3 regions of the Bradyrhizobium sp. Ken01 genome follow, and region 2 is predicted to be linked to each of the others. Evidence: riboswitches for the same ligand, from Rfam matches in the RefSeq annotation. Region 2 holds a riboswitch; each other region holds the start of a gene.
The links. A riboswitch is a leader RNA that binds a small molecule or an ion and turns the genes downstream of it on or off. The one in region 2 is predicted to bind S-adenosylmethionine.
Positions count from the first base shown of each region.

Region 1: linked by a shared signal. The riboswitch ahead of AC0L3S_RS25675 (O-succinylhomoserine sulfhydrylase) and the one ahead of AC0L3S_RS36230 (hypothetical protein) in region 2 are both predicted to bind S-adenosylmethionine.
Region 3: linked by a shared signal. The riboswitch ahead of metX (homoserine O-acetyltransferase MetX) and the one ahead of AC0L3S_RS36230 (hypothetical protein) in region 2 are both predicted to bind S-adenosylmethionine.

Region 1 is NZ_JBVVPC010000030.1:14,636-25,029, reverse strand. Features, by position in the region: gene AC0L3S_RS25690 (hypothetical protein) at 79-1,131, opposite strand; gene AC0L3S_RS25685 (PAS domain-containing protein) at 1,255-1,665, opposite strand; gene AC0L3S_RS25680 (2'-deoxycytidine 5'-triphosphate deaminase) at 1,771-2,907, opposite strand; SAM riboswitch at 2,988-3,067, shown strand; gene AC0L3S_RS25675 (O-succinylhomoserine sulfhydrylase) at 3,138-4,334, shown strand; gene AC0L3S_RS25670 (SGNH/GDSL hydrolase family protein) at 4,388-5,380, opposite strand; gene AC0L3S_RS25665 (SGNH/GDSL hydrolase family protein) at 5,393-6,172, opposite strand; gene AC0L3S_RS25660 (OpgC domain-containing protein) at 6,172-7,437, opposite strand; gene apaG (Co2+/Mg2+ efflux protein ApaG) at 7,643-8,035, shown strand; gene AC0L3S_RS25650 (Hsp33 family molecular chaperone) at 8,085-9,092, opposite strand; gene argF (ornithine carbamoyltransferase) at 9,383-10,330, opposite strand; gene AC0L3S_RS25640 (acetylornithine transaminase) at 10,330-10,394, opposite strand, start outside.
Region 2 is NZ_JBVVPC010000068.1:6,095-16,488, reverse strand. Features, by position in the region: gene AC0L3S_RS36235 (recombinase family protein) at 600-1,151, opposite strand; gene AC0L3S_RS36230 (hypothetical protein) at 1,864-2,451, opposite strand; SAM-I-IV-variant riboswitch at 2,486-2,584, opposite strand; gene AC0L3S_RS36225 (septal ring lytic transglycosylase RlpA family protein) at 3,136-3,645, shown strand; gene AC0L3S_RS36220 (hypothetical protein) at 3,737-4,114, shown strand; gene AC0L3S_RS36215 (autotransporter family protein) at 4,748-7,525, shown strand; gene AC0L3S_RS36210 (outer membrane protein) at 7,796-8,554, shown strand; gene AC0L3S_RS36205 (helix-turn-helix domain-containing protein) at 8,626-8,961, shown strand; gene AC0L3S_RS36200 (response regulator transcription factor) at 9,361-9,729, shown strand; gene AC0L3S_RS36195 (DUF2252 domain-containing protein) at 10,304-10,394, shown strand, end outside.
Region 3 is NZ_JBVVPC010000034.1:6,087-16,480, reverse strand. Features, by position in the region: gene clpB (ATP-dependent chaperone ClpB) at 1-2,316, opposite strand, end outside; gene AC0L3S_RS27560 (MOSC domain-containing protein) at 2,574-3,362, shown strand; gene AC0L3S_RS27555 (TIGR02594 family protein) at 3,484-4,260, opposite strand; gene AC0L3S_RS27550 (alpha/beta fold hydrolase) at 4,460-5,323, shown strand; gene metW (methionine biosynthesis protein MetW) at 5,446-6,108, opposite strand; gene metX (homoserine O-acetyltransferase MetX) at 6,121-7,320, opposite strand; SAM riboswitch at 7,412-7,491, opposite strand; gene AC0L3S_RS27535 (chorismate mutase) at 7,695-8,543, shown strand; gene hisC (histidinol-phosphate transaminase) at 8,578-9,675, shown strand; gene AC0L3S_RS27525 (prephenate/arogenate dehydrogenase family protein) at 9,672-10,394, shown strand, end outside.

The sequences.
Region 1 (10,394 bases), on a different contig from region 2:
CGGTGACATGTCGGACCCTCATGGTGAGGAGCCCTCGAAGCGGGCGTCTCGAACCACGAGGCCAACGCCCGCGCGGCATTACCCAATCGTCCAGAGCAATGGCGGACGGCCGCCATGCGTCGGGGACAGGTGCACGCCGATGTGCCGCCCGCATCCGGCCGCGAGCCCTTCGAACAACCCCGCCAGCACCTTGGCGCAAGCGGGGTGATTATCGGCGACGTCGTCCATCAACCTCCAACTCTTCTGACGGATTTCGAACGTGCCTTCGGATTGCGTCGTCTCACCCACATCGTCCTGCGCGACCAACAGTGCGTTGAGGAACGTCGCGAATTCGCTCGCGCCGCCGCGGCCCATCGACAGTGCTGCAGCGACCTCATCGAAATATTGCATCCCGATCAGCTTGCCGGTGAGATGCAGGAGATAGCCGGCATCCTCCGGACCGAACAGCTGCACCATCACTGGCGCTGCCGTGCGCACATATTCCATGGCGTAGTTGCGATAGGCTTTTTCCAGTCGCGGTCTTGGCCAGCTTGCGACCGGCAACGCCGGAGCCGCGGCTGCATCGAACAGCGGCGCTTCGAGGTGCCGCGCGAACACGAGGCGCTGGTCGAGTTCGAGCGGCTGGTCATATTGATAATAGTAGCCTTCGAGCCCATCCTGGCCGTCGACGCTCTGCTTGGTGCAGACGAACCCCAATCTGGTATCGCCGAGCGCCACGCCGTTGTTGGCGTGCCAGCCGCGCAGCATCGCGCGCGAGACTTCGCCCGGCACGCCGCAGATCGCAGTGCCTTTCCAGATCCAGCGCGGCGGGGGATAGCGGATCCAGGCTTTGCGATCGCTCTCATACATGTATTCGACGTGCACGCCGCCGATCCAGTTCGAGAGATAGTGATATTGCGCGGCCGCCACGGCGGGAGGCAGATGGCTCAGCCCGAGCTTCTCCAGCCCCGGCAGGAAGCGTTCCTGCTGCTGGCGGCGGAACACGCGAAAGACGAACTCCGCAGCATCTGCCGTGCCGCGACGCGTGACCACGGTGAGGATCAGGCCGGTGAAATAGGCGTGATAGAGATCGGCAACCGCGCGCCAGCGTTTCCATAGAGCTTCCTGCGTGGAGTCTGATGCGGCGGTCATGTTCGCTCCCGATCGTTGTTTTGATCGAGTGTGTCACTGCAGCCGGTGACGGACAAGCTGAGCCGCACGCAGGGCGCCCTGCACGCCGGCTCGCCAATTCCGCATCACGAATTTTGCGCAGGCTTAATTTTGCACAGCTTTGGCGGCACGCTCGCGCTCGACGCGCTCGGTGACGTCGCGTGCCATCGCCACCGATCCCTGCACAACTCCAGCGGCGTCTCGCACCAGCGCGAAGGTCATCTCGATGTAGAGCTTGCGTCCGTCCTTGTGCAGCGCGCGGGTCAGTGTCGGCTTGCCCGCAAGCTTCATCGCGCCGCTGGCAAGCGCGGCCTCGAAACCCTTCCAGTGCGCGGCGCGCAGATGTTCGGGAATGATCAGGTCGAGATTCTGGCCCAGCGCTTCGTCCGCGGAGAAGCCGAACAGTGCGGACGATGCGCGATTCCAGCGCATGATCGTGCCGGAGCGATCCGAATAGATCAGCGCATCGGCGACGTCGTCGAGGATGTTTGCGTCGAGTTCGGATGAATTGGTCATGTCAGCACCTTGTAGCCCGGATGGAGCGCAGCGTAATCCGGGATCGCGCCACAAGTGAGACTTTCCCGGATGACGCTTGCGCTCCATCCGGGCTACGGATGATGGCTAAACCCGGAAATGCTTGCTCAGCTTCAGGCCCTGGGCCTGGTAATTCGAGCCGATGCGCTGGCCGTACATGGCGTCGGGGCGGGCCAGCATCTTCTCGTAGACGAGGCGGCCGACGATCTGGCCGTGTTCGAGGATGAACGGCACCTCGCGCGAGCGCACTTCGAGCACGGCGCGCGACCCCAGCCCGCCGGCGCCGGCATAGCCGAAGCCGGGATCGAAGAATCCGGCATAATGCACACGGAACTCGCCGACCAGCGGATCGAACGGCACCATCTCCGCGGCGTAATCGGGCGGCACCTGCACCGCCTCTTTCGACGCGAGGATATAGAACTCGCCGGGATCGAGGATCAGGCTGCCGTCGGGACGGGCCGAGATCGGCTCCCAGAAGTCCTCGACGGAATAGCCGGCGCGGCGATCGACGTCGATCACGCCGGTGTGGCGCTTGGCGCGATAGCCGACGAAGCCGCCGCTCTTCTCGCCGGAGAGATCAACAGAGACGGCGACGCCGCCGGTGAGATCGGCATCGTCGACATCGACGAGACGCTCGGTCGCATGCAGCGCCTCGAGGTCGTCGATGTTGAGGATGGCATCGCCGGTGCGGAAGCGCACCTGGCTCAGGCGCGAGCCCTCGCTGACCAGCACCGGGAACGTCTTCGGGCTGATCTCGGCATAGAGCGGCCCATGATAGCCGGCACCGATCATGTCGAAGCGGCGGGTGCCGTCGGCGATCACGCGGGTGAAAACGTCGAGCCGGCCGGTCGAGCTTTTCGGGTTGGCGGCCGCGACGATCTCCGGCGGCAGCGCGAGGCTTTCGAGCAGCGGCACGATGTAGACGCAGTTGGTCTCCAGCACTGCGCCGTCGGCGAGGCTGAACTCGTGCAGCTTCAACTCGTCGATGCGCTCGGCGACGGTGGCACCGGGACCGGGCAGGAAGCTGGCGCGAACGCGATAGGCGATGTCGCCGAGGCGGAGGTCGAGGCTCGCCGGCTGGATCTGGCTTTCGACGAAGTCGTAAGCGGGCAGGATGAGACCGCCCTCCGCCATCGCCGCGATCATGCGGTCGGGCAGGATACCATTGGCGTCGGCGGCAACCGTGAACGTCAACCGGGGGTCCTCATCAGGGATCAAACACATCCCGACATGCGGGAAATATGAGCGTTTTACGGCTATCCGATGGACGTCTTGACGGAAAGGGCATTGCGGAATATGAGCATGACTTATCCCGTGGTGATTTGAGCCGGCCGGCTTGCAGCCACGTTAAATAAGTCGCTAAACAGGCCGGGGACCTCTGTGATCCCGGCCCGTGGAAATATTCCAGGCCGGTTTTTTTGTGACCATTTTCGATGGTCACTTCAGGAGGTCCTATGTCGAAGTCCCCGGCGCCCACCGCGTCCTACCGTCCCGAAACCCGCCTGGTCCATTCCGGCACCCTGCGCTCGCAATATGGCGAGACGTCGGAGTCGCTGTTCCTGACCCAAGGCTACGTCTACAACAGCGCCGAGGAGTGCGAGGCGCGGTTCAAGGGCGAGGACCCCGGCTTCATCTATTCACGCTACTCCAACCCGACCATCGCGATGTTCGAGCGCCGCATGATCGAGCTCGAGGGCGCCGAAGCGGCACGTTCCGCCGCGACCGGCATGGCCGCGGTGACGACCGCGATCCTGGCGCCGCTGAAGGCCGGCGATCACGTCGTGGCCTCGCGCGCGCTGTTCGGCTCGTGTCTCTACGTCGTGCAGGATTTGCTGCCGCGCTACGGCATCGAGACCACGCTGGTCGACGGCCTCGATCTCGACCAGTGGCAGCGCGCCATGAAGCCGAACACCAAGACGTTTTTCCTGGAGAGCCCGACCAATCCGACGCTGGATGTACTCGACATTCCCGGCATCGCCGAGATCGCGCACAGTGGCGGCGCGCGGCTCGTCGTGGACAACGTGTTCGCCACTCCGATCTGGCAGAGCCCGCTCGCGCTCGGCGCCGACGTCGTCGTCTATTCCGCGACCAAGCACATCGACGGCCAGGGCCGCTGTCTCGGCGGCATCATCCTGTCCTCGGAAGCGTTCATCGCCGAGCACATCCACAATTTCATGCGCCAGACCGGCCCGTCGATCTCGCCGTTCAACGCCTGGGTCCTGCTCAAGGGCCTGGAGACGCTCGCCGTGCGCGTGCGCGCGCAGACCGAAACGGCGGCGCGCATTGCGGACGTTCTGGCGAGCCACCCGAAGATTTCGCGGCTGGTGTTTCCCGGCCGCGCCGATCATCCGCAGGCAGCATTGGTGAAGAAGCAGATGCGCGGCGGCTCGACGCTGGTCGGCCTCGAGGTCAAAGGCGGCAAGCAGGCGGCGTTCCGCGTGCTCAACGAGCTCAAGCTCGCCAAGATCTCGAACAATCTCGGCGACGCCAAGAGCCTCGTCACGCATCCGGCCACCACGACGCATCAGCGTTTGAAGCCGGAGGACCGCGCCGCGCTCGGCATCAGCGAGGGCTTCATCCGCTTCTCTGCAGGCCTCGAGCACGCGGACGATCTGATCGAGGATCTGACCGCGGCGCTGGAGAAGGCGTGAGTTATTGTCGTCCCGGCCTAGTGCGCAATTGCGCACTAGGCCGGGACGACAGGTCACATCGGCCGATAGGTCCGCACGTCCGCGGGCACGTTGACGCCGAGTTTGATCTGGCCGACGGAACGGATGATGTCGTCGCCGAGGAGCTGGGCGAAGCAGGCATAGCCCCAATCGTTCATGTGCAGTCCGTCGGCGATCACGAAACTCTCGACCGGAAGCGATTGCTTCTCGTGCCAATCGCGCATCACCTCGAAGCGCGGGAAGATGCCGACGTGACGGAGCTCGGCGACCTTGCCGAGCAGCTTCACCATCTTGCCGGCGCTGTCCGCGCGCTGGTTGACGGCGGGCGAATATTGCGGATCGACCAGCACGACGTCGGTGCCGCCGGCAGCCTGGATGCGGCTGATGCCGTCCTCGACCAGTTTGGCGGTATCGCCGGGATCGAGATTGCGTAGCACGGCATTGGTGCCGACCTGCCAGATCACCAGATCCGGATGCACGTCAATCACCTCTTTCTGGAGGCGCTTCATCATCTCGGGCGCGTCCTCGCCGCCGACGCCGGCATTGACGACGGTGATGTCGGCGGTCGGATAGTGCCGGTGCAGCTGCGCAGCAAGGCGATTGGGATAGTTGAACTCCGGCGAGCTCGCGCCGAATCCCGCGGTCGAGGACGAGCCGAAGGCGACGATGACGACGGGCTGGCCGGCGACGAGCTTGCCCGCGACATGCGGCAGCGAGCCCATCGCCTTCGAGCCGCCCTTCGGCGACAGGCAGGGCACGCGGCTGAAGACGTCGCCGGCGGATTTCGCAACCTGCTTCACCTTGTCGATGGCGCGCGCCGTGATGCCGCGCTGATCGGGGGACGTCGCGGCGATGGTGGTCTGGGACGGTGAAGCGAGAGCCGGATCAGCCGACTGCTGCGGGGCCGGCGTTGCCTGTGCGGCCTGCGTCTGCGCGTACGACTGCGAGGCCGGACTCAGCACCAGCAGCAGCGCTGCTGCGGGCACAGCCAGCCATGCCGTCAGGCAAAAAGGGCGGAGAGAACTCATTAACGCTAGACCTCAATTTTGCTGCTGGGCCGGCTCCAGATGCGCAGCGTCGATCACGAACTGTGCCAACGCCCGGCCGAGGCAATCATGGACCTGTTTCGCCAGCTCAGGCCCGCGCGACGGGCTGAACAGGTCGAACTGCCCCTGATCATTCCACTGCCGCATGATCGCGAACCGATCGAACAGCGGAATATCGTGCTCCTGCGCCACCACCCGCATATTGTCGAGGTATGGCGGCACCGAGATCATGGTTTCGGTACGCGGACTGTACTGCAAGTTCATCAAGACGACGTCAGCCCCTGCCTTTTGCAACGCAACAACCCCTTCGGTCACCGCGCCACGAAAATCATCGGGATCGATGGCTCGGATAGCATCGACGGTCCCGGTCTGCCAGATGACCAAAGTAGGCGTCTTTGCTTCCATCAGCTTAACGAAGCTGGCGGCCGCCTCCTCGGCCGTCTTCTTGCTCTGTATTTCTACGGAGACATGCACCGTCTCCGTCGGCGGCAGCTTGTCCTTCAGGATGGCCTGCATCCGCGCCGGATAAGAGGCGTCCTCGGAAGCCGGAATCGTGGTCGAGCGACTGCCGATGACCAGGATTTCGAGCGGTTTGCCGGCCTTCACGGCATCGGCGACCTTGGGAAGCTGGCTTTCGCTGGTGAGCAGATAGGAGGGCACTTCACAGGCTGCGGGCGCGGCTGAAGCAGCTGGCGCAGCATCGTCCGCGCGCGCCGGAGGCGCGGCGAGACCACCGCACAGCAGGATCAGGCTCAGGAAAACCTTCGCCTTCATCAGCCCCCTCCCGCCATATCGGCGCTGCCGACGGCGCTTTTGGTTTTCGAACCGCTCTTGTCAGCCACCCGCTTGTACCACGAAATCAGCCAAGCCATGGCCCACATGATCAGGATTCCGGAGAGACTAATTAGCGCATGCATGACCGGGCCGCCCGAGACCTCGGCCAGGATGAAATGGCCGGCAAAGGCGAGGAAGACGCCGAGACAGAATATCTCCAGGGAATGCGAGCCGCACAGGATCAGCGGCCGCAGCCAGGGCGATTTCAGGCCCGGCCAGTCACGCGGCAGGACGCGCACGGTGAGCGCGGCCAGCGCCAGGAAATGCGTAAAGCGCAGCACGTCAAGGTCGGCCTTGTCGATCGGATACATCCACTGCTCGAGCCGCTTCGGCATGAAGTGGGAGAGCTGCGGCACATACCAGGTCAGCGTCACGTAGAATGCGGCGACCAGATAGACGATCGCGATCCACATCGTCACCCGCGAAGCCAGAATGTGCGACATGCGCCGCGCACCCCCGAGCGCGCACCATGCCCCGAACACGAACAGCAATTGCCAGGCGAAGGGATTGAAGGCCCAGAAGCCGTTCGGATAGGCCGACAGATAGAGGTCGTATTCCCAAGTCACCGCGTAGAGCGCGACCGAGAGGCCGAGCGTCACGTCGGGGCGCCATTTCATCAGCCACAGGATCAAGGGCAGCGCCAGCATCAGCACGATGTAGAGCGGCAGCACGTCCATGTTGACCGGACGGAAGCGCAGCAGCAGCGCCTGCACGATCGTGACGTCGGGCTGCTTGAGGAAATCCATGATGCCCATCTCTTCGGTGTAGAGCGGGTTCTCGAACCGGGTCGCGACGTAGGAGATTTCGGCAAGGAAGATCGTGAACAGGAAGACGTGGGCGACATAGATCTGCCAGACGCGCCGCAGGATGCGCGCGGTGGCGACGACGATGCCGGACTCCAGCATCGCCCGACCGTAGACGAAGGCGGCGGTATAGCCGGAGATGAAGATGAAGATCTCGGTGGCGTCGCTGAAGCCGTAATTGCGGATCGTGAACCAGGTCAGAAGGCTCGGCGGCAAATGGTCGATGAAGATCAGCCACAGCGCGAGGCCGCGGAACAGGTCGAGCCGGAGCTCGCGCTCGCCGATGGCGGGCAGCGAAATGGCCGGCGCGGCCGCGCGCCGCTTTGCCCCCGCGGACTTGACCTCCACAGGCTTGGCGGTTCCCGCGATCGTCGATCCCGTCACTTGGTCGGAAATGGTCATCGGGGGCCTAAAAACCCTTCCGCAAATCGCGACGTGGCAAGGAGTGTACCGGTTCGGCCGTCATCTCGCAAAGCGGCCGGATCACATGCAAGTACATTTGCAAGTCCATTTGGACGTGTACTTCCCTGCGAAATCTGGCGGGACGATGTCGCCAAGGCCGCCTCCGGCGTTTGGTTCCCGGGCGGTTTTCGGTATGATGGCAATCATGTACCGCGCCGTGACCCGCCAGATCGAAGTGACCGTCGAGCCGAACTTTGTTCCGGAGCAGTCGTCGGCTGACCGCTCCCGTTATTTCTGGGCCTACACCATCGTCATCACCAATTCCGGCGATGAGACCGTGCAGCTCAAGACGCGGCACTGGATCATCACCGACGCCACCGGCCGGCAGCAGGAGGTGAAGGGCGAGGGTGTCGTCGGCGAGCAGCCGACGCTCGCCCCCGGCGAACGCTTCGAATATACCTCCGGCGTGCCGCTCACGACCGCCTCGGGCTTCATGACCGGCCGCTACCAGATGGTCAGTGCCACCGGCGAGCGCTTCGAGATCGACGTGCCGACGTTCTCGCTGGACAGCCCGGATAACAAGAGGGTGCTGAATTAGCGCTGGAAATGGTGGGCGCGCTTCGCTTTGCCCACCCTACGGCACCGCGCTACGCGTCCTGGACGCCCGCCTCGTCCGGTGTGAACTCGTACACCGATGAGCAGAACTCGCAGGTCACGACGACCTTGTCGTCCTTGACCATCGCGGCACGGTCGTCGGACGAAAAGCTCTTCAGCATCGATGCGACCGCATCGCGCGAGCAGGAGCATTGCGCTTTCAAGGGCAGCGGATTGAACACGCGCACACCGCGCTCGTGGAAGAGACGGTAGAGCAGCCGCTCGCCGGAGAGCTCGGGATCGATCAGCTCGACATCTTCGACGGTTTCGATCAGCGAGCGCGCCTCGACCCAGGCATCGTCTTCAGCGACGGCATGAACCTCGACGCCTTCGGGCGCATCGCCGGGATGCAGATCGGCCTGCCGCGCCCGCTCGGGCGCCTTCGGCAGGAACTGCATCAGCATGCCACCGGCACGCCAGCGATGCTTGCCGCCGTCGTTCGAACGCCATTCCTCGCCCACGGCGAGGCGCACGCGCGTCGGGATCTGCTCGGAGCGCAGGAAATATTCGTGAGCGGCGTCTTCCAGGCTGCCGCCGTCGAGCGCGACCAGGCCCTGGTAGCGGCTCATGTCGGGGCCCTGGTCGATGGTCATGGCGAGGTGACCGTGACCCAGCAGCGCGCCGGAATCTTTTGCATCCCCGAGGCGCGCGGCGTCGTAGCGCGCATAGGCGCGCAGGCGATCCGGCGCCTGATAGTCCACGACCAGGAATGACACCGGACCGTCGGTCTGGGCCTGCAGGATGAAGCGGCCTTCGAACTTCAGCGACGAGCCGAGCAGCGTGGTCAGCACGATGGCCTCGCCGAGCAGCTTGCCGACCGGCGCCGGATAATCGTGCTTGGTCAGGATCTCGTCGAGCGCCGGACCAAGCCGCACCAGCCGACCGCGCACGTCGAGCGCGTCAACCTCGTAGGGCAGCACGGCGTCATCGACGGGAACCGCGGATGGCGCGCGAACCGGGCCTTCGGGCCCGGTTTTCATGTCAGGGGATTGGGAAACCATGGCGCTTTATCTGGGGTCGGAAGGCGGAATTGGAAGGGGGGTTGGGGAACTGTACGAAGCAACCTCAACCTCGGTGTCGTCCCGGACAAGCGCTAGCGCAGATCCGGGACCCATAACCACAGGATTACGCTACTCCGCGAGATGACAACTCCGAATCCTCGCCAAACGACTTCCTGTGGTTATGGGTCCCGGATCGGCGCTCCGTTCTGGACAACGCTACGCGTTGCCAGAAGCTGCGCTTGTCCGGGACGACGATCATATGTGAGGTGGCCGCCGGGATTCCAGCGAGATCACTTCACCGCGTCGAAGCACCAGGCCAGAATGCCCTTCTGCGCGTGCAGGCGGTTTTCGGCCTCGTCGAACACGACGGATTGCGGACCGTCGATCACCTCGTCGGTGACCTCCTCGCCGCGATGGGCGGGCAGGCAGTGCATGAACAGCGCATCGGGCTTGGCCAGCGACATCAGCTGGGCATTGACCTGATAAGGCTTGAGCACGTTATGGCGGTGCTCGCCTTCCTTGTCGCCCATCGACACCCAGGTGTCGGTCACGACACAATCGGCGCCGCGCACGGCGGCTTCGGCATCCGTGCCGAGCATGATCGGCGCGCCGGTCGCCTTGATGAAGTCGCGCATCGCCTTTTTCGGCGCGAGCTCTGGAGGCGTCGCGACATTGAGCTGGAACTTGAAGCGCTCGGCGGCGTGCGCCCAGGACGCCAGCACGTTGTTGTCGTCGCCGGTCCAGGCCACCGTCTTGCCCTCGATCGGGCCGCGATGTTCCTCGTACGTCATGAGGTCGGCCATCACCTGGCAGGGATGCGAGCGCCGCGTCAGGCCGTTGATGACCGGAACGGTGGCGTTCGCCGCAAGCTCAAGCAGGGCATCGTGGTTGAGGATGCGGATCATGATGGCGTCGACATAGCGCGACAGCACGCGCGCGGTGTCGGCGATGGTCTCGCCGCGGCCGAGCTGCATCTCGGCGCCCGTGAGCATGATGGGCTCGCCGCCGAGCTGGCGCATGGCGACGTCGAAAGACACCCGCGTCCGCGTCGAGGGGCGCTCGAAGATCATCGCCAGCGTTTTGCCTTCGAGCGGCCTGACCGGCTGATGCGCCTTCTGCTTCGCCTTCATCGCGGAGGACGCGGCCAGCATGCGCTTGAGCTCCGACAGCGGCAGCTCGTTGATATCGAGGAAGTGCTTCGGTGTTTTCTTGGGTGCTTTATCGGGCGACTTGCTCATCAGCTTGCCGCCCGCTTGTTGCCGGACAACGCCGTGCAGGCGCGCTCGAGCCGCATGACGCTGT
Region 2 (10,394 bases):
GAGGACTTGAGCGCCAAACTCACGCGGCTGCGTAGCCGGACCATGGAGGCAACCCGTGCGGTCGATTATCAGGGATGAGCGTGGGCGCTTTGTACAGGTAGTCCAGCCGAGGCTTTGGCAAGCCGCTGCGGTAAAGCGGAGCCGAGACAGAACCGATCGGATTGAACGCGCCCGAAGGCAATTGAAGGCGCAGATAGCCACGACCCAGTGGACGAATGAGCTGGATCGGCAAGGAATCTGCGAGTTGGAGGCTTGCGGCATTGAGTGGTTCGCAGTTGAAGCGTGGCTCGACGCCCTGAACCCGCAAGCAGCCAGTGCCGCGCGAAGGTTCGTGAAAAGCGTGTTGGAGGTGTTAGCAGATCATGCGGCTCCGTCTCGAGAACGGGGTGAGGTCTACAATGAACTATATAGGCGGCTGATCGCTGCCGGCATCGTGGACTAATCGCCTCGGGGTTTGATCACGGCCGGAATGGATCGCCGCGACTCCACGCGGGCCGCTGATGCGCTCTTGGTGGCTTTGAGTCCCCAAGACCAGTGAAGAAACAGGCTGCTCCTCGACCGTCCCAGGGGCGCGGAGAGGCTGTCACTCGAAGAGACGCTTATTGGAGGGCCCGCCAGATTGTAGTTTCGCCGCACTCATACTCGCGGGCCAACTCCGCCATCGTTTCGCCGGCAGCGTACCGCTCAGCCAGTCGTCGGCGCTGACTGTGATCAAGAGCAGTCGGCCGCCCGAACTTCGTGCCCTTACGCCGGGCCCGCTGAATACCTTCTTCACACCGCTTGCGGATCAGGCTGCGCTCGAATTCGGCGATGCCGCCCATGATCGTCATGACCAACCGACCCACATCGGTCGTTGTGTCGCACCAATTCTCGCCGAGCGAAACAAACCCGCAGCCTACCTCCTGGAGCTCATGAAAAATGTTTTGCAGATCGCGGCTCGATCGCGCCAGGCGATCCAGCTTGGTAACAGTTACCACGTCTCCGGGATTGAGGCTCTTCATCAGCTTGGCGAATTCTGGCCGCCCGCTTGTAGACTTGCCTGATGCCTTCTCACTGAAGATCTTCTCGCATCCGGCAGTTTTCAGCGCCTCAGTTTGAGCAGCGTGATCCTGTGTGTTCGAACTGACCCGTGCATATCCGATCTTCATCATGTCCCCCATTTTGAAAGAGAGACTTTTGGAATCTAAAAAGCGCGATAACGCAAGGGCAATTTCGATCTTCCAGAAAGTAGAGTTTTTGAAAGTTGGAGGCAGATCGTCTGCCGTAGCCTAGCAAGGCAACTGCGCTCATCGCCTGAGCAACGGCCCCCGTGGTGATGACGAGCCTAGCTTGCGGAGCAGTTTGTGATGCGGCTGCGCGCCATGGCTGATCTTGGCGCCGGCGGCCTGATCGGGGCGCTCCAGCATCGGGTTTCTGAGCCACCCCCTGGCACCCCCCGATCGTCGCGGGGCCGGCGGTCGCAACCCGCCGCGGCAAAATTTTCTCACTTCGAACCTTGCTGATGGTCTTGCTCCAGCGTTTAACCCGACTCGCGGTCTGGCTGGCCACATCGACATCGCCAGAACTTTGTGCGCTGAGTCCGCGCAAGCCCCTCTGCGCTTCACTTCATCCGTGGTGCGAACGGTGTCAGTCAGATGCCCGGTACCGCCAACGAGATCCTGAAGCGAAGGCAGGGGGGCTGGAGGAGAAACTCGAATCGGCCGCGCCGACTTGTGGATGCTGAGTTTGCCGTAGCCCCGCCGGCCATGTCCAAAGACGAGAGTGGAAGAGGTGAGTCAAAGTGACTCACCGAAAATCCTCTCGAACCAACAGCCCTGCTATTGTAGGCAAGCAGCGCTTCAACGCTGTTTTCCCCTCGCGGTGCTAGCATTCCCATCTTTCGACTTTGATTGGCAGTCGCAGGTCGATCAGCCGCGCTTGCAGTAGAGAAAGCGCAAGCAGGTCGCTTGGATGTACATGAAGCGAGTAGTCGAACTGATTGCCGCCACCTTCCACAAAATCAAGATGCGGGCCGTCACCTCTCCGGTCGAGGTCAGGACCAAGATCGATCCCTTTAAGGAGACGATAGGCTCTCGCAGAGGGACCGGACACGCGGTCATAGTGCAGTTCCCACCAGGCGCCGTCCATTTGCTGGTCTAGGTGGCTTGGGTCGAAGCTCATCTGTTCGAGCCGTTCTTTGATCTCACCAGCCGTGTAGTCCTTTGCGTCCAGGCTGTTCAGAAACACCCGCCAGGTCGGAGGCTCAGGGGCAATGACTTCAGGCTCGGCATCGAGAAACAATTGCGGTTCGTTCAAACCATCGGGCCAATCCCAGTAAAGCGTGTGTACAGTGCGCGACGGGACAAACAGCAACGGTGCCTCCTTCCGCCGTATGAATGCCCGCGCGTCACCGACGAACGCCATCGTCAGCAAGCCGCCCGTTCCGATCAGAAATCCACGTCGTGAAAACATAGGGCCCTCCGAGGTCTCATGCGCATCTGGAGGACTGGCGACCTATTGTTGCCCCTGCGGGCCACATCGTCGTACCACCGTTGCCGGTCAAGGCTGGTTGGCGGGACCATCAGGTCCTCTCAGGATGCAAGCACGGACATATCGCACCGGTACCCGCTGTCAACGGCTTTAGGGCGGTCTCGAGGTCGAACCCGCCCCATGGCACCCCGATCAAGCTGGGCTGTGGACGCACAACTCCCGCCGAAGTTTTCGAGTTCTAGCTTGCCTTCCGTCGTTAGGCTCTGCGCTGGCACCGCGAAGGCCCCGTCAGATCTCCTGGTCGCCTCGGTCTTCATCAGAAGCGTCTGAGCTAACTTGGCGCGAGCCGCCCGCGCGTTGTTCTCGCTCCCCGCGGAAGCGCAGGCGATGCCTGACGGGGCTCCTGAAGCTTGGTTGGGTTGTTTTTGTGCGGCTGACCGAGGGAAGAAAGCTGGCCTGCTAACCACGCTCGGCAGTCGCTCCATCCACTTTGCACTCCATTTTGCCCCATTTCCGGCACCTTTGCCGATCAACAGAGTTAGAAGCTGCCTATGGGCAGGCTGGCCGTTTGTTCTCCCGCCGCCGAACCCTCCGTAGGACCTCTGATTGGACTTAGCGGTGGTGCGACGCTGTCGCAGCGCCTCTTTCATACCCGAGGGATCCAGCATGAAACGCATGGTAGTGACCGGCATCGTCCTTCTCTCGCTCTCTTCCGTGGCTGAGGCGCATCGTCTCTCCGGGAGCGCGACTTACTATGGCGGCAGTGACCGCCTGTGCGGCCGCCGAACAGCCTCCGGGGGCGTACTCAACTGCGCTGCAATGACAGCCGCTCACAGGACGCTGCCTTTCGGCACCGTCCTGATGGTTCAGAGCGGTGGTCGGTCGGTCCAAGTCACGGTGACCGACCGCGGTCCATTCACCGGCGCGTTCCTTGATCTATCGCCTGCGGCCGCGAGTGCGCTCGGCTGCCGCTGCACCCATCGCAGCGTGACCGCGACCATTGTGCAAATGGGATCCGGTGGGACTTTGGTCGCGAGTCGTGGTCGCCAACGTCCCGTCGCTGCGGTGGCCATACCGGGGGTCTTCCAACCGATGCAGGACGGCGTGGGTCCGTTGGGCACGTTCGGGTCGTCGATGGCGATGGCTCCTGCGCTCCGTCATCACCGTCGCCACTAGTACAGGAGGCAGCCCGTTCGCATTGCGGCGAGTTGCCAAATGCTCGACGGCACAGCCATAGTCAACAAATCGCATATCGAGGAGCCCCGTGATGCGGTTGTCCAGTTTGGCTATTGTCGCGCTTGTCGTGGGTGCCTCCAACCCAACTTATGTTTCTATCGCGATGGCAGCTCCAGAATGTTCAAGATCGATGGAGCTGGCGGATTGGGGAGAGAATTCGACCGGTGACATTAACGTTGCGTCTGGGGAAAGTTGCACTTTCCCGATCACGTTGCGCGGCGCAACGACTAGCTCGGAAATCTCGCAAAAGCCAGCACACGGCAAGCTCAAGAAGGTCAACGTTGCGATTTACGAATACAAGACAAAGGCCCGATACAAGGGAAGTGACACCTTTGCCATCAAGGCAACGGGTAAGGGGCCGAAGACTTCTGGCACATCGGTGATCACGGTGCACGCTACGATTAAGTAGCGGGTCGAGCAGTTGAGCGACGCCTTTTAATGCAGATCGCGCGGTGGGCCGCCGGCCGTACGAGGCCGCACCAGTCTCGCGGCTGTTGACGGCGTCCGCCGTGGGGCCGTCCGCGATTGCGAAGACGGAGAAGATCGGCCGAACATCAGTTTATCGCGCACTTGCAGAGTGAGCCGCTCTCACGTGCAATCCGCAAAGCTTCTATCCGGTACGCGAGGCGCTTGCTGGGCCTCCAGAGCTTCACGCGTCCAGCAACAAGATCAGGCCGAGCAGTTTTCGGGTCGAGGGGGGCAGGGGGAGAGAAAGAAGCTTGCTGTCTGTTCGGTCTGTATTGCTGTCCATTGCGTGGCTCGGGAGCATCATCAAGCTGCCAAAACCAAACCCGGACGGCCCTCGTCATAATTGAGGCAATACCTTGTACGACTGTGGTTCCGGTGATTTGCAGTCGTTTAGTTTCGCGCTCTCTGTCAGATCGCCAGGAGCTGTTGGGTGCGCTCAGTCCTTCGACGCCAGCGATTGGATAACCGCCGAACTGATGCGTCGACCTGCAGCCCTGCGGGCACCACCCCGGCATTCCATACGTCGGTCTGGAGACGTATATACGCGACAGTGCAGCCGATACCGATCCGAGCCGTGATCGCGCTCGCGACGCTCGTTCTGCTTGCGTCCGGCGCCGTGGTTGAGAGGGCGACCGCCCAAGCCTGTAGCGTCGCAGGATCCACCGTCACGCTCACCAGCGGATCTTGTACCATTGCTCCCGATACCGTTCTCAACGGCTCGCCTGCGGTTCACGCGCTCACCAGCGCCAACATCACCACCAGCAACGTCAACATCAATCCTTTCAACGGCGGAAGCACCGGTGGTTTGGCCGAGACCAACGGCACGATCACCTTCAGTTCCGGGTCCAGCATCAATGGCAACTGGGCCATCGCTGCGTCTGCGCAAAGCGGCGGTCAGATCATTTTCCGAACAGGAGCGGCCATTAACCCGCCCTTCGGCGGCGGAGGCACTGCACTCCTTGCCAATGGAGCGAACAGCCAAATCAGCGCGACGGGTCTCTCCGTAAGTCTCAACGGCGCAGGGGGCAACGTAGCCGCGAGGGCGACCAATGGCGGCACCATCAACCTGATAAGCGGTAATTCAATCGATTACGCAGCTGGGGGTGGAGGCAATACCGGTCTTTGGGCAACCGGCGCCGGCAGCCAGATCTTATTGATGGGTACGACCTTATCGATGCCGGGTGGTGGCGGTGGCGACATCGGCGCGAAGGCGGAAACAGGTAGCAAAGTGAGTTTGACCGGCGGCAGTGTCACCGTCAGTGGAAACGGCGGGGGAGAGACGGGACTTCTGGCGACTGGCACTGGGAGTACGATTACAGCAAACAACGTAGTCGTCAGCGTTAGTGGAGGCGGCGGTAACGCCGGGGTGAGTTCAGCGAACGGCGCCGGCATCATGACGACCGGCGGTTCGGTATCTGACGTCAACGGCGCAGGCGGCCGGCTTCAGAACGGCGGCAGCGTGACGATGGCCGGCACTAACGTGACGGCTTCGGGCAATGGCGGCATCGGCTTTCTTTTCAACAACGGCGGCGCCGCCAACACGTTGCAGTACAGCAATGCGACGATTATGGCGAGCGAGGCTTCCTTCCTGGTGCAGGGCGCCACTGCCAACATCAATCTCAGCAACACGATCGCGACTGCGAACAACAACACCCTGCTCGACACGAACTCGTCCGGCAACACGACGTTCAACGCTCAAGGGGCGACCTTGCAAGGAATGATCTCGACGCAGGGCGGGAGTATGAGCACGGTAAATCTCACGCAAAATACCATCTGGACGATGACCGGGACTTCGACGGCAACAACCGTCATCAACGACAACAGTCAGATCACCTACACCGCGCCGACCGGGAATCCCACGCAACTGTCGAGCTACAAGACGCTAACCGCGGGCAACTACGTGGGCGCGAACGGCACAATCGGGCTCAACACGTTTCTCGGCCCCGACGGCTCGCCTTCGGACAGGCTCATCATCAACGGCGGCAGCGCGACCGGCAATTCCGTCTTGCACATCACCAATGCGGGTGGCCCCGGCGCAGAGACGGTGGCGAATGGCATCGCGGTGGTGCAGGTAATCAACAACGGCACAACGGTACCCGGTGCCTTCGTGCTCGCCGGCGAGGTGCGCGGCGGCGCCTTCGACTATTTTCTTTTCCGTGGAGGCCTCGCGGGCAGCAGTCCCAACGACTGGTTTCTCCGCTCGACCTTTGTCGTCCACCCGGAACCGATCGAGCCGCCATCAGTGCCGCTCGTGCCACTCGGACCGGCACTACCAACCAATCCGCCCCCTGGGACGCTGCCCCCGGGTATCTACCCAATCATCGGGCCGGAGATCGCGACCTATGGTGTGGTCCAGCCGATCGCCCGGCAGTTGGGGATGACGACGCTTGGCACCCTGCATGAACGCATCGGCGATACGTTGCTCGACGCAAATGCGGGCGCGCCATGCCCCGCCGGCGGTCTGGTACCAGCGCGAGCGCCGACCGATTGCGCGAGCGCCGGCTGGGGGCGGGTCCTCGGTCAGCAGATCGACAGCCATTACAGGGCGTTCGCTGATCCGCGCACCTCCGGCCAGGTGCTGGGCTTTCAGACCGGCCTCGATCTGTGGCGGGGCGAATGGATACCGGGCCATCGCGATGCCGGAGGCATTTATGTCGGATATGCCAATGCCAATGTCGATGTGAGCGGCCTCGTCACGAACGAAGCAGCGACCGGCTACATGCTCCGTCACACCGGCGGTCTCAATCTCAATGCATGGTCAGGCGGCGCTTACTGGACGCATTACGGCCCGAATGACTGGTACCTTGACGCGGTGGGACAGGCGACGCGCTACGAAGGCGCAGCCTCCACGCAAATCGCCAGCCTTTCAACCACTGGGTTCGGCTTCCTCTCGTCGTTGGAGACGGGCTATCCCATTCGGTTGCCGATGTTCGGGCCGGGCTTCGTACTGGAGCCGCAGGCGCAGATCGTCTGGCAACATGTGTCGTTCTACGACGCCAATGATGGTCTAGGTGCAGTCGCACTGGGTACAACGTCGGGCACCAGTGGGCGGATTGGCCTGCGCGGCCGATGGACCGTCGCCAGCGACAGCGGGCAGGTGTGGCAGCCTTATGTTCGCGCCAATCTGTGGCGCGATTGGGCGGCGCAGGCGACAACGACATTTTCCGGTGTCGATCTGGTGCCCTTGCTTGAGCAGGCCACGCGCCTGCAACTCGGAGGTGGGGTGAGTGTGAGGATGAACGCCAACGTCAGCCTCTACGCCAATGCCGACTACCAGTTCGCTGTCAGCGACACCGACGGCGGCAGGCGTGATGGCATTCGCGGAGCAGCTGGCGTCCGGTATGCGTGGTGAAGCTGGGGAAGACATCTGCTCATGTTCAGTTCTTCCATTTTTGAACCCGAGCGGACTCGGCTGCAATTTGAAGACCCAAACTGCGGACCGATGGGAACTCAATTCTTAAGCTGGATTAACAACTTGCGGGGCAATTTCGTCCGCAAGTGTGACTTCCACGCTACATCCCACCGGCAGCATCTCGCCTAAAAAAGGAGCAGGAATCATGAGGGGCGCTCCTGCCTAGCCTGACGCTTCGGGGACAACGGAAGCGGACTGGGAGAAATTCATATGAAGAAGATTTTGGTTGGTGCAATTGGCGCTGTGGCGCTGAGCATGTCCGCTCCTGCGAGCGCTGCAGATATGGCGGCCCGTCCCTACACCAAGGCGCCCCCGATGGTTGCGCCGATCTATGATTGGACCGGCTTCTACATCGGCGCGAACGGTGGCTGGGGTCAAAGCCGCAATTGCTGGGATTTCGTCGGCGCGGCCGGCGTGGTTTTCGCTGATGGCTGTCGCGAGCGCTCTGGAGGCCTGATCGGCGGTCAGGTCGGGTATCGTTGGCAGGCAAGCCAGTGGGTGTTCGGCCTGGAAGCTCAAGGTGACTGGGCGGACCTCAGCAGCCAGCGCGTCAGTCTGATCAACCCAGCGTTCTCGACCCGCACAAAAACGGACGGCATTGGCCTGTTCACCGGCCAGATCGGCTATTCCTGGAACGCTTCCTTGCTATACGTCAAAGGCGGCGCGGCAGTGACGAGCAACCGCTTCAGCATCCTGGGCACGCTCAGCGGAGCTGAACTGGCAGCTGCAAGCGCAACCCGTTGGGGTGGGACGGTAGGTGTCGGCTGGGAGTATGGTTTCGCACCGAACTGGTCAGCTGGCATCGAATACGATCATCTGTTCATGGGCAACGCAAACAACTCGTTCTCGGTTGCCAACCCCATCGTTGCTGGTGCGCTGAACCGGATCAACCAAGACGTAGATATGGTCACACTGCGCGTCAATTATCGCTTCGGCGGGTACGGTGCGCCGGTGGCGGCGAGATACTAAGCCTCGTCCTTCCATTCTTTCTCCAGTAAATTAGGCCGGCAGAGATGCCGGCCTTTTTTATCGGAGAGAACATGTCCGAACGATCTCTCAAGCTGCCAAGCCGCCCCTTAAGCCGCCGCGACGCGGCCGACGCCATCAATCGCGCCTTTGAGAGTTCGGACATCACCGAGGTTTGCCAGGCCATCGGCTCTGCTCTCCGCGATTACAACGTCTCCGACATCGCCAACGAATGCGGGATTGCAAGGCAGACCCTCTATCGCGCCTTTGTCGGTGGTCTAAAGCATCCAAATTTCACAACCGTTTTGACGGTCCTGGACGCGCTGGGCTTGCAACTGCATGTCACGGTGCGCCGGAAGGCTCGGGCACGATCGGCGCTCCATAAGGCAGTTCCGCCACCGGAAAAATGATCGGTCCTGCGATGGCCCGGCGGTTGTAGTTCTCACGTTGTAATGCCAAGCATGCGAACAAGCCTATCAACTAGGTCGAGCCTGAAGGGAAAGGGTTCGTACGGTTGAGGAGCACCTCGTATCTTGGCTGTCCCTGGGTTTTTGCGTGTACCTTGGGACAATGTGCCTGAGGACAACTATTCTTCGCTTGGATTGTTAGGTTCACTGGGATTGCACCAACCCCAATGGTGCACCAGCCCCCCAAGGCCCCAGTCTCGCGCGGGACTGGGGCCGACCCCGTTCGGCGGGACACAACGGGAGAAGCCGCTGTAAGCTCTTACAGAGCAAAATGATTAAGCACCAAGAAGTGGATGAGTGCTTTGCGGCCAACTCAGATCGCGCTCGTAGAATCGAGAACGGATGCAGGCCTGCGATCACATCATAATCGTTGACGACGATCCTGGCATACTGAAGGCGGTCGCCAGACTGCTGCGTCGCGAAGGCTACAAGCCCGTCCCGTTCTCATCGGTCACCGCCTTCAAAGCCAACGCTGAGCTTGAGCGGGCGGCTTGTGTCATCCTCGACATCAATCTGCAGGATGGATCAGGCATTGAGCTGAGGCAATATCTCAATGCCTCACGCGCTGACGTACCAGTCATCTTTATCACTGGCAACGAGGAGCCGGCCGTCCGCCAGGCTGCGCTGAACGCCGGATGTGTTGCTCTCGTCAGCAAGCCGTTTTCCGCTTCTGAATTGCTGGTGCCTATAAAAAAAGCTGTTGGTGCCTGACCGATACAGCAGGCAGGAGAGCGGGGAGCTGGAGATACGGAGCGGCCATGTTTACGCACCATGTGCCGAAGTTTGGCGTGTGAACAAGAAGACAAGCCGTCATTCGGCTATGGCACAACGGTGGGAAGGGCGACAGCACCAATGCAGCGTCGGGCAACGGAAGGTGCTCCTCACCAACCAGGACCGCCTTCCACACGGCCCTCTCAATACCCTGGTGCGCTAACAAGACATTAGGTGACCTAGTTCGAGCAGGCCTTCTTCATGCGAGTTTGGCGGTAGTGATCCTAGAGAATCTCGCAGAGCAGTAGGTGTGCAGAACTGCAAGCTCGTCCGAGCCCTTGACGCAGATCAACATCCGAGAGCGCCTCAGCAGTCAGATTTTGGCCGTTGTGTGCAGGAGAGACTTTCCAGCTCGCGCGGTCTGATCCTCGCGTCCAGGTGAGTTGCGGTGCATTAGGCGGGTAAGGAAGGCAGGTGAGCGCTCGTGCCGAAGCTAGATGATTTCTTCAGACAGAGTGCGAGCCGAGCAGATCTTGCGAAGCTGAGCCAGCTCAAAGCGGGTCATCTTACTCGTATGGATCGGATTGCAAATGGAAGAGCACTCCGTAGCAGTGTCCCGCGCTCCTCTCACGGAGAGCTGTTTCTCAGCCGCTCACGATCCGACC
Region 3 (10,394 bases), on a different contig from region 2:
CTGCAAGCGATGGAACAGGATAATCTCATCGACGCGGTTCAAGAACTCTGGCCTGAAATGCGCCCGCACCATGCCCATCACCTGCTCGCGCACGGCCGAGGTATCCTCGCCCTCCGGCTGGTTCACCAGAAACTCCGAACCGAGGTTCGAGGTCATGATGATCAGCGTGTTGCGGAAGTCGACGGTTCGGCCCTGGCCGTCGGTGAGGCGGCCGTCGTCGAGCACCTGCAACAGGACGTTGAAGACGTCGGGATGCGCCTTCTCGATCTCGTCGAACAGCACGACCTGGTAGGGCCGGCGCCGCACCGCTTCGGTCAGCGCACCGCCCTCGTCATAGCCGACATAGCCCGGAGGCGCGCCGATCAGCCGCGAGACCGAGTGCTTCTCCATGTATTCGGACATGTCGAGGCGGACCATCGCGGTCTCGTCGTTGAACAGATACTCGGCGAGTGCCTTCGTCAGTTCGGTCTTGCCGACGCCGGTGGGCCCCAGGAACATGAACGAGCCGGTCGGCCGGTTCGGGTCCTGCAGCCCCGCGCGCGAACGGCGCACGGCGGTCGCAACCGCACGCACGGCCTCGGCCTGGCCGACGACGCGCTTGCCGAGCGAGTCCTCCATCCTCAGCAGCTTGTCCTTCTCACCTTCGAGCATCTTGTCGACGGGCACGCCGGTCCAGCGCGAGACCACCTGCGCAATGTGGTTGGCGGTGACCGCCTCCTCCATCATCTCGCCGGAGTTCTCCGTTGTATTTTCCTTGGCCTCGATGTCAGCGAGCTTCTTCTCAAGCTCGGGGATCCGGCCATAGGCCAGCTCGCCGGCCTTCTGGAATTCACCGCGCCGTTGCGCGTTGGCGAGTTCGACCCGTAAGCCGTCAAGCTCGGCCTTCAGCTTCTGGGCGTCGGAGAGCTTGTTCTTCTCCGCGCTCCAGCGTGCGGTGAGCGCCGCAGACTTCTCCTCAAGATCGGCCAGCTCCTTCTCCAGCGTCTGCAGGCGGCTCTTCGAACCGGCATCGCTTTCTTTCTTCAATGCTTCCTGTTCGATCTTCAGCCGGATGATTTCCCGATCCATCGAATCCAGCTCTTCCGGCTTGGAATCGACCTGCATCTTGAGCCGCGCGGCCGCCTCGTCCATGAGGTCGATGGCCTTGTCCGGCAGGAAACGGTCGGTGATGTAGCGGTTGGACAGCGTCGTGGCGGCGACCAGCGCGGAATCGGTGATCCGCACGCCATGGTGCTGCTCGTACTTGTCCTTCAGCCCGCGCAGGATCGAGATCGTGTCCTCGACCGAGGGCTCGCTGACGAAGATCGGCTGGAAACGCCGCGCCAGCGCCGCGTCCTTTTCGACGTGCTTCTGGTACTCGTCGAGCGTAGTGGCGCCGATGCAGTGCAGCTCGCCGCGGGCGAGAGCAGGCTTGAGCAAATTGGACGCGTCCATCGCGCCATCGCCCTTGCCGGCGCCGATCAGCGTGTGCATCTCGTCGATGAACAGGACGAATTGCCCCTCGCTCCCGGTCACCTCCTGGAGCACGGCCTTCAGCCGCTCCTCGAACTCGCCGCGATATTTTGCACCGGCGATCAGCGCACCGAGGTCGAGCGACAGCAGCTTCTTGTCCTTCAGGCTCTCCGGCACGTCGCCGTTGACGATGCGCAACGCCAAGCCCTCGGCGATGGCGGTCTTGCCGACGCCGGGTTCGCCGATCAGGACGGGATTGTTCTTGGTCCGGCGCGACAGCACCTGGATCGTGCGGCGGATCTCCTCGTCGCGGCCGATGACCGGATCGAGCTTGCCGTCGCGCGCGGCCTGAGTGAGGTCGCGGGCATATTTCTTCAGCGCGTCATACGCGTTCTCGGCCGTGGCGGAGTCCGCGGTCCGGCCCTTGCGCAGCGCTTCGATCGCCGCGTTGAGGTTTTGCGGGGTGACGCCGCCCTTGGCCAGGATCGCGCCCGCCTCGCTGGTCTTCTCCAGCGCGAGGCCGAGCAGCAGCCGCTCGACGGTGACAAAGCTGTCGCCGGCCTTCTCGCCGGCCTTTTCCGCGGCGTCGAAGGTGCGGGCGAGCTCAGGCGCCAGATAGATCTGGCCGGCACCGCCGCCAGAGACCTTCGGCACCTTGTTCAGGGCGTCCTCGGTCGCCTTCAGGATTGCGCGGGAATTGCCGCCGGCGCGGTCGATCAGACCGGCAGCGAGGCCTTCTGTGTCGTCCAGCAGCACTTTCAGGACGTGCAGGGTCGAAAACTGCTGGTGCCCTTCGCGCACCGCAAGCGACTGCGCGGACTGGACGAAGCCCCTGGAGCGTTCGGTATATTTTTCGATGTTCATATCGTGGTCTTTCCCTCGGCCTGCCCCTGGAGCCCTCTAAGGCACTCCAAACGGCATCTTCATTGGGTTTGCGATGACCGCATTGACGTTTCTCAACCGGCAACGGTCGTTATCAGCCGGCGCTGGCGCCGGCCTGACCCAGATGTGGGAAGCGAGGCCTCGGACCGGAAGAGGCGAGTTCACAATTTCGTGCGCGGATCCGCCCGCTTGGCGCCGGTGGGCCGAATCCCCTAAGTAGCGGCATGACACCTAGCGCAATGACAGCCAGCCAGACCGCCGAGATCACCGGCCTCTACCGCTATCCGATCAAGGGCCTGACGCCGGAGCCCCTGCCCCGCGTCTCCCTGCGGACCGGCCAGACCCTGCCCGCGGACCGCCGCTACGCCATCGAGAACGGCCCCAGCGGTTTCGATCCGGAAGAGCCCCAGTGGAAGCCGAAGATCCAGTTCCTGATGCTGGCGCGGAATGAGCGGCTGGCTTCGCTCGACAGCCGGTTCGAGGACGCGACCAACCGCCTGACCATCAGCAAGGACGGCCAGATCGTCGCCAGCGGCGATCTCGAGACCGCCGCCGGGCGCGCCACCATCGAGGCCTATTTCAGGGACAACTTTCAGCCGGAGCTGAAGGGCCCGCCCAAGATCCTGTCCGGCCGCGACCACAGCTTTTCCGATGTCGCCCGCAAGGTCGTGTCCATCATCAATCTCGGCAGCGTCCGCGCGCTCGAGACCATGCTCGGCGGCGCCGCCGTCCACCCGCTGCGCTTCCGCGCCAATCTCTACGTGAAGGGCTGGCCGGCCTGGTCCGAGCTCGACCTCGTTGGCCAGACGCTGGCGATCGGACAGGCCCGGTTGCAAGTGGTCAAGCGCATCAAGCGCTGCCCGGCCACCAATGTCGACCCCGAGACCGCCAGGCGCGATCTCGAAATCCCGGCCACGCTCTCGAGCAATCTCGGCCACATGGACTGCGGCATCTATGCCGAGGTGATCGCCGACGGCGACATCGGCGTGGGCGACGCGGTTGCGTTGGAAGAGCCGAAGCTGGTGTGACGCAACGCCGGCGCCACGTACTCCGTCATTGCGAGCGCAGCGAAGCAATCCAGGAATGCGCCCGCGGAAACGGTCTGGATTGCTTCGTCGCTTCGCTCCTCGCAATGACGGGGCAGAAACCTCAATTCGGCATCACGTAGGCATAGATCCGGCCGCGCGAGATCGGCGCTTCGCGGACGCGGTTGCCGTTGTTGCCGGAGATCATGATCGGATTGCCCTGCGCGTCGATGCCGGTGATGATGCCGACATGGCCACCCCGGCCACCGCGCGACATCACTGCGATGGCGCCGACCTGCGGACCGGAGACGCGCGTGCCGTAATGCGCGAACGAATTCGCCATATCGGAGCCGGTGCCACGGTGACCAGTCTTCTCAAGCACCATGTTCATGAACCGCGCGCACCACAGGCTGCCGCGGCCGGTCGGATTGCCGCCGACATAGCGGCGTGCCTCGGACACGAGGCCCGATCCGCCGCCGAAGCCGCCGCTGCTCGTCGCGCTATTGGTCACGCCGCCGTCATTCGCGTTCATGGCCATCCCACCGCCACGCCTCATGGTTCGACGGCTGGCGCGCGTTGTCATCTCACCGCTGGTAACCATTCCAGCGCTGCCGCTCATGGCCATTCCACCGATGCCGCCGCTATTGGCGTTCGGGTCATAGCTGGCGAAGGTGTTGCCGAAGCCGCTCGCCTGCAATTGCGCCGCGCCGCGCTCGAAGCGCGAGCCGCGTGCATGCCGGTAATGATGATGTCTGCTGGCGTGATGCGCGTAAGCGTGCCGCTCTGCGCTATGACGATGAGGTCGTGCTGACGCCGGAGAAGTGAAGGCGGCGACCGCCGCGAAGAAAACAGCCAGCGCGACGACACAGCGCGACAGGCGAGACGCAAACAACTCGAACATTCTTCATCCTTCGTTGACACCCCACTTCCCAATCGGCCCGTGCGGTGGCCGACATCCGCGGGCTGTATCAGTATCCTGATGTGGCGAGAACAAGACGCGGCCGCGAAGAATTTGGACGATGATTAATAGGTGTTAGGATCGTATGCGCTGACCGCAGGACGCCATTCCACAGCCGCAGCCACCTCTGGGAGAAAACCGGATGCCTCACGCCCTCACGAAAGACAATTGCCGCCTCTATTTTGAACAAGCAGGCGCGGGCACGCCGATACTTTTTCTGCACGAGTTCGCGGCCGACTACACCAATTGGGAGCCGCAGATGCGCTACTTCTCGCGCGGCCATCGCTGCATCACCTATTCCGCGCGCGGCTACACGCCATCGGACGTGCCTGATGGCGAGGTCTACGGCTACACGCATTTCTATACCGATGCGCTCGCGGTACTCGATCATCTGAAGATCGATCGCGCGCACTTCGTCGGCCTCTCGATGGGCGCCTATTCGTCGCTCCAGATTGGGCTCAACGCGCCCCAACGTGCGTTGTCGATGACGCTCGCCGGCGTCGGCTCAGGCTCGCATATCGAGAACCTGGACGCCTGGCGCCAGCAGTGCCGCGCCAACGCGGAGCAATTCGAGATGCTCGGCTCCGCAGAAGTCGCAAGAGTCACGCGCGAGGCGCCGAGCCGGATTCCCTTCCTGGTGAAGGACCCGCGCGGCCACGCCGACTTCTACGCAGCCCTGGCGCGGCATGACGCCAGGGGATCGGCGCGGACGATGCGCGGTTTCCAGGCCGGCCGGCCCTCGATCTTTACGATGACGGACGCGATCAGAGCGGCCACGACGCCGGCACTCGTCATCTGCGGCGACGAGGACGATCCGTGCGTGGGCGCAAGCCTGTTTCTGAAGAAGCACCTGCCTGCGGCAGGGCTCGCCATGTTTCCGAAGTCCGGCCACGTGCTCAATCTCGAAGAGCCGGCCCTGTTCAACGAAACGGTGGAACGGTTCGTCACGCTGGTGGAAGCGGGAAGATGGCCGGTGCGCGATGCGCGGTCGCTGGCGGCGCATTAGCGCGAAGACGTCACCACACGCTCCGTCGCGTAGCCCGGACGGAGCGCAAGCGTAATCCGGGGCCTTCGCATCCGCGGATAGAATCCCGGATTGCGCTACGCTTCATCCAGGCTACAGGAATCCTACTTCCTGCCGCCCCGCGTCAGCAGAAACACGCCCTGCTCGCCGAACAGATTCCACACCCACCAGGGCATCCGCAGCCGCAGCGGGCGGCCGTAGAGGTCGAGCGCCTCGGCACGTTCCATCTTGACGTCGATCGCGTCGCAGAGCTCGACGAAATCCTTGATGGTGCAGAAATGGATGTTGGCGGTGTCATACCAGCTTGCCGGTAGATTCTCCGTGCGCGGCATGTGGCCTCCGATCAGGAGCTGGAGCCGCATCTTCCAGAATCCGAAATTCGGGAACGACACGATGGCGCGGCGGCCGATGCGTAGCAAATTCTCCAGCACCACTTTCGGCTGCCGCGTCGCCTGCAAGGTCTGCGACAGGATCACGTAGTCAAAGGCGTCATCCGGATAATTCACGAGATCTGTGTCGGCATCGCCCTGCACCACCGCAAGACCCTTGGCGACGCAGCGGTTGACACCCTCGCGCGACAGCTCGATGCCGCGGCCGTCGATGCCGCGGGTTTCCAGCAGTTGGAGCAGGTCGCCCTCGCCACAGCCGACGTCGAGCACCTTCGAACCCGGCTTGACCATCTCGGCCACCAGCACATGGTCGGCGCGAAAATCACCGGGCTGCCCGGTCGCAAGGCCGCCCAGCGGCAACGCTTCCTGTACAGACATGACTAGCCGTCCTTAAGCATTATTGGCGGTGAGCCCGCGCGCCTTGCCAGCCGATTGCAGGAAGGCACGGGCGATGTCGAAGAATTCGGGCACGTCGAGCAGGAATGCGTCGTGACCGCGATCGGTCTCGATCTCGGCGAACGACACCCGCGCGCTCGACGCATTCAGCGCGTGCACCAGCGCGCGCGATTCCGAGGTCGGGAACAGCCAGTCGCTGGTGAAGGAGACGACGCAGAACCGGGTCTGGATTCCCGCGAACGCCTTCGCCAGCACGCCGCCATGGTCGCCGGCGATGTCGAAATAGTCCATCGCGCGGGTCAGATAGAGATAGGAGTTGGCGTCGAAGCGCTCGACAAAGGACGAGCCCTGGTAGCGCAGGTACGACTCGACCTGGAAGTCGGCGTCGAACGAGAAGGTCGGCAGCTCGCGGTCCTGCATGCGCCGACCGAATTTGCGATGCAGCGCGGCGTCGGAGAGATAGGTGATGTGCCCGGCCATGCGGGCGACGGCGAGGCCGCGATGCGGATGGGTGCCGTGATCAACGTAGCGTCCGCCATGCCATTCCGGATCGGCCATCACCGCCTGCCGGCCGAGTTCGTGGAAGGCGATATTCTGCGCCGAATGGCGCGTGCTGCATGCGGTCGGCAGCGCAGAGAAGACGCGATGCGGATAGGCTGCGGTCCATTGCAGCACCTGCATGCCGCCCATCGAGCCTCCGACGACGCAGAGCAGCGTATCGATGCCGAGGCGGTCGAGCAGCATGGCCTGGGCTCGCACCATGTCGGGGATGGTGATGATCGGAAAATCCAGGCCCCACACTTTGCCGGTCGCCGGATTGGTCGATGCGGGGCCGGTCGAGCCCATGCAGCCGCCGATCACGTTCGAGCAGATGATGAAATACTTGTTGGTGTCGAGCGGGCGGCCGGGCCCCACCATAATTTCCCACCAGCCCGGCTTGCCGGTCAGCGGGTGCACATTGGCGACGTGCTGATCGAGCGTCAGCGCATGGCAGATCAGGATGGCGTTGGAGCGCTCGGCGTTGAGCTCGCCATAGGTCTGGTATGCGATCTGGAACGGGGTGAGATCGACGCCGCAATCAAGCGGCAGCGGCTGGTCGGCACCGAAGCGCGCGACCTGGGAGCTCGGATGATCGACCTCGTGCGAGCGCTCATCGGCGCTGATCGCGGGACTGGGAATTGACTTGATGCCCATCTCTGACCACTGACTCGTTTGCGATCGGGGTCCGACCGCGACTGACATCAGGCCATGAAAAACCCGGCCTGAACGATAGGTTCGGCCGGGATCGAAAGGGTCCCCGGCCTGTTTAGCGAGTTTTTTAACGTGGCTGCAAGCCGGCCGGCTCAAATGACCACGGAACAGGTAAAAACTACCGTCTTGGACGGTTTTCGTCAAGTCGCGGCCCGGATCAGCCAAATTCGCCTGTCGCGCCACGGGCGGAAGTGGCCCGATTTCCCTTTGCATTTCTCTTTGCTTTCGCAGCCCCGACTGCCTAATCAGGATATCCATCACAGCGGTGACAGCTCGACTGATCCGCATTGAACGCCTCGCAACAGCACCTCACAGACATGTCCCAACGTCCGCCCGCGCCACCATCGCTCCAGGAATTGCGCAAGGAGATCGACGCGATCGACGAGGGCATGCATCGCCTGCTGATGCAGCGCGGCGACATCATCGACCGCCTGATCCAGGTGAAGCAGACCCAGGAGGTCGGCTCGGCGTTCCGCCCGGCACGTGAGGCCTCCATGATGCGCGACCTCGTGCAGCGCCATCGCGGGATCCTGCCGCTCGACACCGTCGAGAGCATCTGGCGCGTCATCATCGCGACGTTCACTTATGTCCAGGCGCCGTTCTCGGTCCACGCCGACATCTCGGCGAGCGAGCCGGCCATGCGCGATTCCGCGCGATTCCATTTCGGCTTCACGGTGCCTTACGTCGCGCATTTCAGCGCGCAGGCGGCGGTCGAGGCGGTGGCGAAGTCCAAGGGCGACCTTGCGCTGGTCTCGGCGACCTCGAGCCGCACGCCATGGTGGCTGGAGCTGGAGGCAGAAGGCGCGCCAAAGATCATCGCGCGGCTGCCCTTCGTCGAGCGCGCCGACCATCCGGCGGCGTTGCCCGTGTTCGCGGTCTCGCGTGTCGCGGACAGTGCGCTGGTGACGGAGGTCGAGACCTTCAGCGTGCGCGTATCAGGGTGGAACGCCGAGGTCGCGCGCGCCCTGTCACCGCTCGCCGAGATCGTGGCGGTGCCCGATACCGCCTTCGACGGCGCCGCGCTGCTGGTCTCGGTCACCGCGACGAGCAGCCTCGACAAAATCAAAGCTGCCCTGATCGAAGCGGGGGCCTCGGTGCGCTCCACGGCCCTCGTCGGCAGCCACGCAACGCGCTATACGGTGCCCCCGACCGGGTCGAAATCGTAAGTCGCGAACCGCTTAAGCCACTCCGGAGTTGAAGATGTCCCGCCCCGTGCCGAATCCCGGCATTCTCGATATTGCGCCCTACACGCCCGGCAAGACCCCGGTGGCAGAGCCCGGCCGCAAGGTGTTCAAGCTCTCGGCCAACGAGACCCCGTTCGGGCCCTCGCCGAAGGCGATCGAGGCGTTCAAGCAGGTGGCGGATCATCTGGAAGACTATCCGGAAGGAACCTCGCGCGTGCTGCGCGAAGCGATCGGGCGCACCTTCGGGCTCGATCCCAACCGCATCATCTGCGGCGCCGGCTCGGACGAGATCCTCAATCTGCTCGCCCACACCTATCTCAGCCACGGTGACGAGGCGATCTCGACCACGCACGGCTTTCTGGTCTATCCGATCGCGACCATGGCGGTCGGTGCGAAGAATGTCATCGCGGCCGAGAAGAACCTCACCTGCGATGTCGATGCCATCCTCAAGGCAGTGACGCCGAAGACAAAGCTGGTCTGGCTCGCCAACCCCAACAATCCGACCGGCACCTATCTGCCGTTCGACGAGGTCAAGCGCCTGCGCGCCGGCCTGCCCTCGCACGTGCTGCTGGTGCTGGACGCGGCCTATTGCGACTACGTCTCCCGCAACGACTATGAGATGGGAATCGAGCTGGTGGCGACCACCGAGAACACGGTGGTGACGCACACGTTCTCCAAGATCCATGGTCTCGCGGCGCTGCGCATCGGCTGGATGTTCGGCCCCGAGCACATCATCGACGCGGTCAACCGCATCCGGGGTCCCTTCAACGTATCGACGCCGGCCATGTACGCGGCCGTTGCCGCGATCGAGGACGCCGCGCATCAGGCCATGTCGAAGCAATTCACCGAGACCTGGCGCAACTGGCTCGCCGACGAGATCGGCAAGCTCGGATTGAAAGTGACGCCGAGCGTCGCCAATTTCGTGCTGATCCACTTCCCGACCGACAAGGGCAAGACCTCTGACGACGCCGATGCCTTCCTCACCAAGCGGGGCCTCGTGCTGCGCGGGCTGAAGAACTACGGCCTGCCGCATTCGCTGCGCATGACCATCGGCACCGAGGAGGCCAACCGCCTCGTCGTCGAGGGCTTGCGCGACTTCATGGCCGGACGATGAGCGCGACCCCGCACTTCCAGCGCGTCGCGCTGATCGGCTTCGGCCTGATTGGCGGCTCGATCGCGCGCGCTGCGAAGCTCCAGGGCCTGGCTTCCGAGATCGTCACCACCGCACGCTCGGAGAAGACGCGCGCACGCGTGATGGAGCTCGGCATCGTCGATCGGGTCGTCGCAACCAATGCGGAAGCCGTGCAGGACGCCGATCTCGTCATCCTCTGCATTCCCGTCGGCGCCTGCGGGCCGGTGGCGCAGGAAATCGCCCCCCATCTCAAGCCCGGCGCGATCATCTCCGACGTCGGCTCGGTCAAAGGCGCCATCGTCAGGGATATGGCGCCGCATCTGCCGAAGGGCATCCATTTCGTGCCGGCGCATCCCGTCGCAGGCACCGAGCACTCGGGTCCGGACTCCGGCTTCGCCGAGCTCTTCATCAACCGTTGGTGCATCCTCACCCCGCCGGAGGGCGTTGATGCGGCTGCCACCGATCGCCTGCGCGCGTTCTGGGCGGCGATGGGTGCCAAGGTCGAAATCATGACGCCGGATCATCATGATCTCGTGCTCGCGATCACCAGCCATCTTCCGCATCTGATCGCCTACACCATCGTCGGCACCGCCGACGAACTGGCGCAGGTGACGGAGTCCGAGGTCATCAAGTTTTCCGCCGGCGGCTTTCGCGACTTCACGCGCATCGCGGCGTCCGATCCGACGATGTGGCGCGACGTC